2 regions of the Sphingomonas molluscorum genome follow, and region 2 is predicted to be linked to the other one. Evidence: riboswitches for the same ligand, from Rfam matches in the RefSeq annotation. Region 2 holds a riboswitch; the other holds the start of a gene.
What was found. A riboswitch is a leader RNA that binds a small molecule or an ion and turns the genes downstream of it on or off. The one in region 2 is predicted to bind cobalamin.
Positions count from the first base shown of each region.

Region 1: it holds a riboswitch for cobalamin, as region 2 does, so the genes downstream of both, ABDZ92_RS16145 (TonB-dependent receptor plug domain-containing protein) here and metE (5-methyltetrahydropteroyltriglutamate--homocysteine S-methyltransferase) in region 2, are expected to answer to the same signal.

Region 1 is NZ_BAAAEL010000015.1:405,370-410,622, reverse strand. It holds gene cobT (nicotinate-nucleotide--dimethylbenzimidazole phosphoribosyltransferase) at 1-135, opposite strand, end outside; gene ABDZ92_RS16155 (DUF1636 domain-containing protein) at 132-539, opposite strand; gene ABDZ92_RS16150 (hypothetical protein) at 539-1,084, opposite strand; gene ABDZ92_RS16145 (TonB-dependent receptor plug domain-containing protein) at 1,097-3,037, opposite strand; cobalamin riboswitch at 3,167-3,351, opposite strand; gene cobO (cob(I)yrinic acid a,c-diamide adenosyltransferase) at 3,407-4,012, opposite strand; gene ABDZ92_RS16135 (response regulator transcription factor) at 4,080-4,610, opposite strand; gene ABDZ92_RS16130 (ATP-binding protein) at 4,607-5,253, opposite strand, start outside.
Region 2 is NZ_BAAAEL010000001.1:49,713-54,965, reverse strand. It holds gene ABDZ92_RS00290 (erythromycin esterase family protein) at 1-291, shown strand, start outside; gene ABDZ92_RS00285 (NIPSNAP family protein) at 387-830, shown strand; gene metE (5-methyltetrahydropteroyltriglutamate--homocysteine S-methyltransferase) at 885-3,173, opposite strand; cobalamin riboswitch at 3,281-3,501, opposite strand; gene ABDZ92_RS00275 (TonB-dependent receptor domain-containing protein) at 3,604-5,253, opposite strand, start outside.

The DNA of each region.
Region 1 (5,253 bases), on a different contig from region 2:
CCTGCCCAGGGAACCGGGTGGCTTGGTGAGGACGTCTTGACGGGCGGCAGCAGCATCGCGCGCTGCCGCATCGATGCTCCGAAGGCTTCCTAACGCCGCTTCGAACGCTGCGGCCGAAGCGAAGAAGCCGCTCATGCCACCACGAAGCCGGCAGGTGGCATGCGCGTCAGGAAGTGCCCCTTCACACCTTCCGGCCAGTCGCGATAGGGCACCTGTCCCGCATCGCTGTCGGCATACAGGACCGCATAGTCCAGGATCGCACGTGCCGCACCCTCGTCCGGCGTGAAGCGCCCGAGGACGTAGCCGACCTTCTCCGGCGCGCGCAGATGCAGGGTGCAGGAGTCCCCGCAGGCGAACAGGCAGGGCATCTCCTCGACTGCCACGGCCCCATAGGCAGGATCGCTCGCCTGCACGGCCCGCAGTGCCTCGACCAGGCGGGCACCGCTTCGCTTGCCGCTGTCGCCGGCCTGGTCCTCACCGGGCACGCGGCAGGTGTTGCAGGCGACGATCGCCGGCCCGGTGGCCGCTGGCTTCAGGATCATGCGAGCGCACGCTCCGTCTGCACGGGCGGCACGCCGAGGCTGATGAGCAGACGGTGGAGAACCAGCAAGCCTGCGAGCACGGCCGCGTTGCGCGCGAGCTGGCGCAGCAGCACGTCGGGAGCGAAAGCCGCGGTCCCGCCATCCAGCACTACGGTGCCGAGAAGGATCATCACCTTGAAGGCGACGAAGGACGCGACGAAGCTCAGGCCGAGCCGGGTGAGGAGCCCAGCCCCCGATCGCGCGGCAGTCCAGTGGGCTGCGATGGCGCCCGCGACGGCCGCGAGCCCCATCACTCCACCCCAGCCGAGGCTGTTGGCGGCCAGAGGGTAATCAAGCCAGCAGAAGCCGACGAGCTGGCTCGCCGCCCATGCGAGCAGCGCGAGCGACACCCCGTCCTTTGCCCGCATGTGCACCGCAGCCAGGGCGGCAAGCGCCGGGAATGGCGTCGCGCACTTGAACACCAGGGTGGTCGCGACGCTCGCCACGGTAAGCAGCAGGATCCAGAGTGCCGATGCGGCTTGGGAAGAACGGGGTGTCGTCATCGATCATTTCCCTCAGAAGCGGCCGCGCAGACCTGCATAGACGCTGCGGCCGAGCGTGCCGTACCGGTAGACGGTGGCATAGTCCTCGTCGAACAGGTTCTCCACCCGCGCGAACAGCCGGACCTTCGGGCTCAGCGGGACCTCGCCCCGGACATCGACCAGCGTATAGTCGTCCAGTCGCGTCGTATTGGCCGCATTGTCGTAGCTCTTGCCGGCCCAGCGCAGCGCCGCGCCCAGGGACGCGCCACTCGGCAGGCTGTAGGTCGCGGACGCGTTGGCCGTGTGGCGGGGACGCCGCGGCAACCAGTTGCCATAGGCGCTGCCGGTCGAGCGGTTCTCGGCCTCGGTCCAGCTATAGTTGGCGTCGGCGGTCACTCGCGAACCCAGGCGGGCAGCGACGGTGGCTTCCACTCCGCGGGCGAACGCGCGGGCGATGTTGTCGTAATAGCCCCAGCGCGCGATGTCGGTCCCGGGGATGACGCAGAGCGGGTCCGGCGTGGCACCGCAGCCGATGTATTCGACCAGGTCGCGGGTCCGGCGCTCGAAATAGGTCGCCGAAAGCGTCACCGCCCGGTCGAGCAGGCGCTGCTCGACCCCTGCCTCCCAGCTCCGCGCGCGCTCGGGGTTGAGGGCCTGGTTCCCGTATTCGGAGAACAGCTGGTAGAGCGTCGGCGCCTTGAAGCCTTCCGAGTAGCTGGCGCGAACCACGGTGCCCCACGGCAGTGCCCAGGCACCGCCGCCGGCGAACAGCGTCTTGCTGCCGTAGCGGTTGTGGTCGTCCTGCCGCAGCCCCGCAGTCAGGGTGAGGCCGTCGATCACCATGCCGTTGACCTGCCCAAAGACGCCGGTGAGTTCGGCCTTGCCGCGCGCCGGCTCCGGCACCGGGTCCGACAAGGCGCCGGAAGGCGAAACGGAGCGGAAGCGCGACTTCTCGTTCTCGATTCCGAACACGGCATTCCATCCGGTCGCGATCGCAAGGCTGCCCTGATACTCGAGGCGCTCGTTCCGGCCTGCCGCGTCGAAGGTCTTGGGCCGCTCGCGCGCCGGATCATAGTTGTCGCGGTTGGTGTCGGTATAGCCGTAGCCGAAGCGGTTGCGCAGACGGCCCCCCAGAAGGTCGACGTTCAGGCCCGCATATCCCACGAACTCGCGGTTGCGCGAATACTCCAGGCTGTCGCCGGCGAACCCGTCGATCTCCACGCGTCCATTGGCATAATAGCCCCGCACCTCGGCGCTGACGCCGGTCGCCAGCTCGAGCCGGGCGCGGCCCTGCGCGCTTTGGTTCGTATAGCCGTCCGCCTCGCGGCCACCGAAGTCCGGCGCTACTGCCGAGACACCATCGGTGGTGAACGTCTGCCCACCCAAGCGCCATGCGAGCGGGCCGGTCTGCCCGCCCACCGCGGCGCGGGCGCTCACGGTGTCGCGTGACCCCGCCTCGACGTCGAAGCTCCCTTCCAGATCGCTCTGCGGCAGCGGCGTCACGACGTTGACGACGCCGCCGATCGCCTGGCTGCCCCAGAGGATCGACTGGACGCCGCGCAGCACCTCGATGCGGGAGGCATCCCCCACCAGCAGGTTCGCGAAGTTGTAGCCGCCGCCCGTCGAGGACGGATCGTTCAGCTTGACGCCGTCGATCACCACCACCGTCTGGTCGGCCTCGGCACCGCGGATGCGGACCGACGTGGCGGTACCATAGCCGCCGTTGCTCGACAGGCTGACGCCCGGGGTGCGGAGCAGCAGCCCTGCCACGCTCAGGTCCTGGGCCCGGTCGATCGCTTCCTTGTCGAGCACCGTGATGGATGCGGCGACCCGATCGGCAGCGACGGGCGTGCGGGTGGCAGTGACAACGACCTCGTCGGAAGCCGGGGCAGTCGCAGCGTCGGGCGCCGGCGCCTCCTGTGCAAAAGCGGGAAGCGAAAACAGCAGCGGCAACGGCGCAAGAACTCGGATCATGAAACCCCCTTCAACATGCAACGCCCGCTGCTTGCCGGGAGAGGGCGCACGCCCTCGCCCCCGCAAGCATGCAGGCTGACGATGTCGTCGCTCGGGTTTCCCCGTCCGTTCGGCGCACCCTGACCGATCGAAGGACGACTGCGTCAGGCAGGTCTCCTGGCTCGCGGGTCTCAGCTGGTCCTCGCCGCCTTCTCAGGATCACTCCCAATGGCGTATGGCGCGGTGGCTCGCCGCGTACAGTTGCAGGGGCAGCCGGGGTTTTCCCGTTCCCTTTTCATCCCCGTCTCCGGGGAACCTGTCGCATGCCGCCCGGTAGCCGCGCCGCCGGGCGGGGTCAATCGCGCTGCGTTGCCGGGATCGCTTGCCCGATCAGAATTCGATCCCGGCTTGCGCCTTCACCCCGTCCCGGAACGGATGCTTGACCTGCGTCATCTCGGTGACGAGGTCGGCCACGTCGATCAGCGCCTGCGGCGCGTTGCGCCCGGTGACGACGAAATGCTGCCGAGGCCCCCGTGCCGCAGCCGCCGCCAGCACCTCTTCCACTGGCAGATAGTCATAGCGCAGGACGATGTTGAGCTCGTCCGCGATCACCATGTCGTAGGTCGGATCCTCCAGCATCCGCTTCACCTCTTCCCAGGCGGTGCGGGTCACGGCGACGTCGCGAGCACGGTCCTGGGTGTCCCAGGTGAAGCCCTCCCCCATCGGTCGAAACTCGATGTGATCCGAAAGCGCGTCGAACACCGCCTTCTCGCCGGTATCCATCGCCCCTTTCACGAACTGGATCACGCCCACCTTCATGCCGTGGCCAATCGCCCGCACCGCCATGCCGAGCGCCGCGGTAGTCTTCCCCTTGCCCGGCCCCGTGTGGACGATCAGCAGCCCCTTCTCGATCGTCTTGGTCGCCATCATCGCCTGGCGCGCAAGCTGTACCTTGCGCATCCTGGCATTGTGGCGCGCGTCCTTGTCCTGCTCCAACCCACTCTCCTGACAGCAACTTGCGCCCGCCGTCGCGCCGCGCACCGCGGTCGTCAAGGCGGCCGGATTAGGAAAGGTGGCGCTTCTCCAGCTTCCGAGCGAGGGTACGCCGATGCATGCCGAGCCGCCGCGCGGCCTCCGACACGTTGAAGTCGCTCGCGGCCAGCGTCTGGTGGATATGCTCCCACTCCAGCGTCTTGATCGTCGTCGGGGTGGCGGAGACCTCGACCTGAGCGTCGCCGCCGGGCCGGTCGAACGCCGCCTCGATCTCGTCGGTGTGCGAGGGCTTCGTCAGATAGTTGGTAGCGCCCAGCTTGATCGCCTCCACCGCCGTGGCGATGCTCGCAAAGCCCGTCAGCACCACGATGCGCATCTCCGGGTCCGCGGCATGAAGCTGCTCGACACAGGCAAGGCCCGATGCCCCGCCGAGCCGCAGATCCACGACCGCGAACTCCGGCGCGAAGCGATCGACGATGCCGGCCAGATCCTCAAGATCCGCCGTCACCTCCACCTGGTAGCCACGCCGCTCGAACGACCGGGCGAGCGTACGCGCGAAGACGGCGTCGTCCTCGACGATCAGGAGCCTGCGGTCGGTCATTCCGTCTCCTCCAGCGCGAGCGACGCGATCGGCAGCGCCAACACCACCTCGGCGCCGCCGCCGGCCCGGTTCTGGGCCTCCAGCGTGCCGCCCAGCGTCCGCAGCACGTTGGTCGCCAGGAACAGCCCTAGGCCGCCCGCTTCCTTGCTGCTGCGATACGGCTGCCCGACAGTCCCCAACATATCCTCCCGAAAGCCGCGTCCGTCGTCCCGAACCGCCAGCACCAATATGGGGCCGTCCATCACCGCCGCCAGCGTGATCGACCCGGCGCCGGCCTCGGTCGCATTGTCGAAAAGGTTGGTGAGCGCCTGCGCCAGCGCCCGATCGGCGACGATCGGGCGGTCCGGCCCCAGATGGCTCTCGAACCGGAGAGGAACCGGACCCTTGCCGCGCCAGTCTTCGACGACGCCTTCCAGGAAGCGATGCAGACTGGTGCGCACCGGCGCCTCGCCGGTGACTTCGCCCGCGGCGAACAGGACGCCGCCCAGGATCTTCTTGCAGCGGGCGATCTCGTCCCGCATCTCGTCCACCTCGGCGGCGAGCCGCGGACTGCCGGCGATGGCGGGCTCCTGCCGCCAGTCGCCCAGCGCCACGGAAAGCGACGCGAGTGGGGTCCCCAGCTCGTGCGCAGCCCCGCTCGCAA
Region 2 (5,253 bases):
CCCGACAGTTTCGAACGCATCCTCCACGACAGCGGCGTCCCGCGCTTCCTGCTCGATCTGCGCGAGGGGGCAGTAAGCCCCGAACTGCGCGAGGCCCTCACGGCCGAACGGCTCGAGCGCTACATCGGCGTCATCTACCGCCCCGACACCGAGCGCTGGAGCCACTATTCCGAGGCGTCGCTGGCGCAGGAATATGATGCCTTCCTGTGGTTCGACACCACGACGGCCGTGCAAGCCACGGCGGCAAGCGGCGAGGCGGGGCAGGACGAGACCTGGCCGACGGGATTGTAGAGGGACGACCGCGACCGGCCGGAACCGCGCCGCCGGAGTGGCGCGCGGGCACGCATGGTGCCTATGATCGCCCCGCACCTGTCCGGGAGATCTCAATGCGCTTGCTGCTCGCCGCCTGTCTTGCCGCTGCGGCAATCGCCAGTCCTGCCGCCATGCGTCCGGCGATCGCCCAGTCCCCCGCACTCGATCCGAAGACCGCGGTCTATGAGTTGCGCATCTATTACCCCGCGCCCGGCAAGCTCGCCGCCCTCAACGCCCGCTTTCGCGAGCATACGCTCACGCTCTTCGCCAAGCACGGCATGCACAACGTCGCCTATTGGAACGAGCAGCCGACGGCGGAAGCACCCGAGGGCCGGCTCGTCTACGTGCTCGCCTACCCGAGCCGGGAGGCGCGGGAGGCGAGCTGGAAGGCGTTCGGCGCCGATCCGGAATGGCGTGCGGTGGTCGCCACCTCCGAAGCCGGCGGGAAGCTGGTGACGAAGATCGACAGCGTGTTCATGACGCTGGCCGACTATTCCCCGCGCCTGCCGCTCCGCTGAGCCGAGACGGGGAGGCTGCGTGCCGCCGATCCGGCACGCAGCCGCTCTTCAGCGCTAAGCGGCGCGCAGCGTGCGTGCCGCGGCGACCATCGCCTCAATTGCCGGCTTCACCTCGTCCCATTTGCGCGTCTTCAGTCCGCAGTCCGGGTTCACCCAGAGCTGCTCGGGCCTCAGATGCTGCTGGGCGAGCCGCATCAGCTCGACCATCTCGGCCTCGCCCGGCACGCGCGCGGAGTGGATGTCGTACACGCCCGGCCCGATCGCGCTCGGGTAGCGATACTTGGCGAACGCCTCCAGCAGCTCCATCTGCGACCGCGCCGTCTCGATCGAGATCACATCGGTGTCCATCGCGCCGATCGACGGCAGGATGTCGTTGAACTCGGAATAGCACATGTGCGTGTGGATCTGGGTGCCGTCCGCCACGCCTGCGGCCGAGAGACGGAAACAGTCCACCGCCCAGTCGAGATACTGCTGCCAGTCGCGCTTCCTGAGCGGCAGGCCCTCGCGCAGCGCCGCCTCGTCGATCTGGATCGCCCGGCATCCGGCCGCCTCCAGGTCCTGCACCTCATCGCGGATCGCAAAGGCGATCTGCCGGCAGGAGGTCTCGCGCGGCTGGTCGTCGCGCACGAAGCTCCAGTTGAGGATCGTGACCGGCCCGGTGAGCATGCCCTTCACGGGCTTGTCCGTAAGCCCCTGCGCAAAGCGCCACCAATCCACCGTCATTGGATGGGTGCGGCGGACGTCGCCGAACAGGATCGGCGGCCGGACGCAGCGCGAGCCATAGCTTTGCACCCAGCCGTTCACCGTGAAGGCGAAGCCGGCCAGCTGCTCGCCGAAATACTGCACCATGTCGTTGCGCTCGAACTCGCCGTGGACGAGCATGTCGAGCCCGACCGCTTCCTGCCAGCGGATGGCGCGCTCGGTCTCCTCGCGCAGGAACTGGTGGTAGCCGGCGTCGTCCAAATTGCCGCGATTATGCTCGGCCCGGGCGTGGCGTACCTCGGCGGTCTGCGGGAAGGAGCCGATGGTGGTGGTGGGGAAGGGCGGCAGGTCGAGCAGCTCGGCCTGGGCACGCGTGCGCTCGGCATGGCCGGAACGGCGCTCCCGCATGTCCGGCGTCGCCCCCGCCACCCGCGCCTGCACCGCCGCGTCGTGGATGCGGGGCGACACCTTCCGGTTCGCTGCCGCCTCCGCCGCCGCCGCGAGCGGCCCGGCCACGCTCTCCCGCCCTTCGTTCAGCGCGCGCTTGAGGACGGCCAGTTCCTCCACCTTCTGAATCGCAAAGGCGAGCCACTGCTTCACCTCGGTGTCGAGCTTGGGTTCGAGCGCGAGATCGACGGGCACGTGCAGCAGCGAGCAGGACGGCGCCAGCACCAGGTCGCGCCATGCCGCGATCGGAGCGAGCCGTTCTAGCACCGCGTCCAGGTCGGCACGCCAGACGTTGCGCCCGTCGATCACGCCCAGCGACAGCAGCAGGTCCTTGGGCGCCGCCCGAAGGACGGCATCGAGCTGCCCTGGCGCGCGCACGAGATCGACGTGCAATCCCTGCACCGGCAGCGCGGTCGCCAGAGCCAGATTGTCCTCCAGCCCGCCGAAATAGGTCGTCAGCATCAGCTTCGGGCCGGACCGCTGGAGCGCGGCATAGGCGCGGGTGAAGGCTGCCCGCTGCTGCTCCGACAGATCGGTCACCAGGATCGGCTCGTCGATCTGCACCCACTCGGCCCCGGCATGGGCGAGATGGCCCAGGATGACACGGTAAAGCCCGAGCACCTCGTCGAGCAGGTCGAATGGGTCGATGCCGTGCCCCTTGGCCAGGCTCAGCCAGGTGATCGGGCCGAGCAGCACCGGCCGCGTCTCATAGCCCTGCGCCTGGGCCTCGCGATACTCCTCGACCACCTTCAACCGACCGAGCGCGAGCTTGCGGCCGGGTTCGATCTCCGGGACGATATAGTGGTAGTTGGTGTCGAACCACTTCGTCATCTCGCCGGCGGTCACCGAACCATGCGCATGGCCGCATCCCGCATGCTCGCCGGTGGTGCCCCGCGCCATCGCGAAATAGGTCGCCAGGTCGGTGACCCCGTCCGCCGCGCCATAGCGGCTCGGGATCGCGCCCAGCATCACGCTGGTATCCAGCACGTGGTCATAGAGCGAGAAGTCGTTGGAGGGCAGCCAGTCGGCCCCCAGCGCCTTTTGCCGCGCCCAGGCGGCGGTGCGCAGGCCCGAGGCGGCTTCCTGCAACTCGGCTTCGCCGATCCTGCCGGACCAAAACTTCTCCAATGCGAACTTCAACTCGCGGCGCGGCCCGATGCGGGGAAACCCCAAGGTCGCGATCGTCACTGTCATGTCTTCAACCCCGAAGAGGGCGAAGCGCCGGACCGAGCGCAGGCAGGCACGCGCCAGGGATCGCCCGGCTGCACACGCACGCGACCAGACCGGGCACCCCGCCGGTGGACGTTATGGCGTCAAAGGCAGGTCTCCTGGCTCGCGGGTCAGCACAGACGATCCGTCTTCCCGAGACGCGGGGCGCCTCAGTGACATGATTGGATCGCCGCTCGCCGCTTACAGTTGCGGGGGCAGCGCCGGCCTTGCCCCATCAGGAGCGCACCGGCTTCCCGTCTTAGCTCCGGCGCAGGCAAGCGCCCGGCCGGAGAACCTCGACGCAATAAGCATCGGCAAAAATCATGGTCCGGTCAACCATCATATAAAGAAATCTTTATATGACGCTCTCCCTGGGTTGGAAAAGGGGGGCGGAAGCGCGGGTTCCGCCACCCGATCAGAAAGCGTGGCGCATGCCGATCACGACGTTGCGGCCACGCAGCGGCGACTGCTCCTTGACGAAGGAGGTGTGGGCGAACGCCAGTTCGTTGAGCAGGTTACTGCCGCGTGCATAGAGCTCCACCGCCCGCGCGCCGCCCAGGTCCATGCGATAGCTCAGCGTGGCGTTGAGCATGTCGTAGCCCGCCGTGGGCGTCTCGTAGGAGGCGACCTTGTCCTGCTCGAACGTGCGATAATATTCGACGTCACCCGAAAGCGGCCCGGCGGCAAGGTCGAAGCGCGCGCCCAAGCGTCCAGGCGGGATGCGGGGCAGGTTGTCGTCCGCGCGCTTCAGCTTGGCATCGACATAGTCGCCGAACACCGTCACCCGCGACTGGGGCGTCAGCTGGTAGCTGAGTTGGCCGTCGATCCCGGCGAAGCGCGCATCCGCCGCCGTGTAGATCAGGAAGTCGTGCGGAACGCCGGTCTCGGTCTCGGTCTCGATCAGGCGCGCGAAGACATAATCGTCGACCTCCTGATAGAACAGGCCGATCTCGAACTCGAACGGACCGCCCGCTTTGCGGAACGTCAGGTTGATCGCGTCGGTGGTCTCCAGAATGTCTTCGGCGGACAGCCCCTCCTCGCCCAGGATCGGGTTCCCGACCGCAAGCCCGAGTTCGTAGCTGTTGGTCGCCAGGTTGTTGCCGCGCGCGTACAGCTCGCGCACGCTGGGCGCGCGTTCGGTATGCCCCAGCGAGAGCGCCAGCCCATATCCGCGCCCGATGTTCCAGTTGGCGGCAAGCGAGGCGGAGAAGGGATCGTGCTTCACGGCCGGGTTGCGAGCACGGAACGCGTCGACGTCCTCGCGCTCCAGGATCTGGCGCCAATCCGGGCCATACCATTCGGCGAAGAGGTCCTGCAGCTCGGCATCGAGGGTGATGCGATAGGGCGGCACCGTCACGTCCACCTTGCGCCAGTCCTTGCGGACCGCTGCTTCAACGTCGACGGAGCCGAACGACCGCCGCTCCGACAGGAAGATGCCGAAGTTGTCGGTGAGGTAATCGGGACTTCCGTCAAAGCCATAGGCTCCGTCCGGGAAGGGCTTGTGCCGGTCGTTGACGTTGATGCCGCCAAACCTGCCGTCGGTATATTGCACCCCCAGCACGCCCGTGAACCCGAGGAGCGGCTTGTGCGTCAGCTCGAGGCGCCCGTCCCAGACTTCGTTGGTGTAGCGGCTGAACAGCAGCGCGCCGTCGATCTCGTCATGGGCATAGTCGGTATAGGAGAGGCGCGCGCGCGTGTGGGAAAAGCCGGGTAGGAGGTCGTCATAGTCGGCCCGGACATCGACACGGTCGCTGCGCAGCTTGATATAGGCCGTGTGGTCGTCGGGCGAGCCGAACGGATCCTCCCAGCTGCCATGTGCGCCGCAATGCAGGTCCAGCCCGTGCGTGTGGCAGACGCCGTTCAGATGGCTGTGGCCGGGCAGCCCATATTGGCTCTCGATGCGTGAATAGGCGGCGCCGACATAGCCCTTGGCGGTGATCCAGGAGGCGCCGAACGCATAGCTGGTGCTTTCGGCGAAGGAGTCGCGCAGCTTGTCGGAGCCGTAGCTGTCCGGCACGTCATAGTCGTCCGCCGCTCGACGCGCTCCCTCGGCATGGAGAGCGAA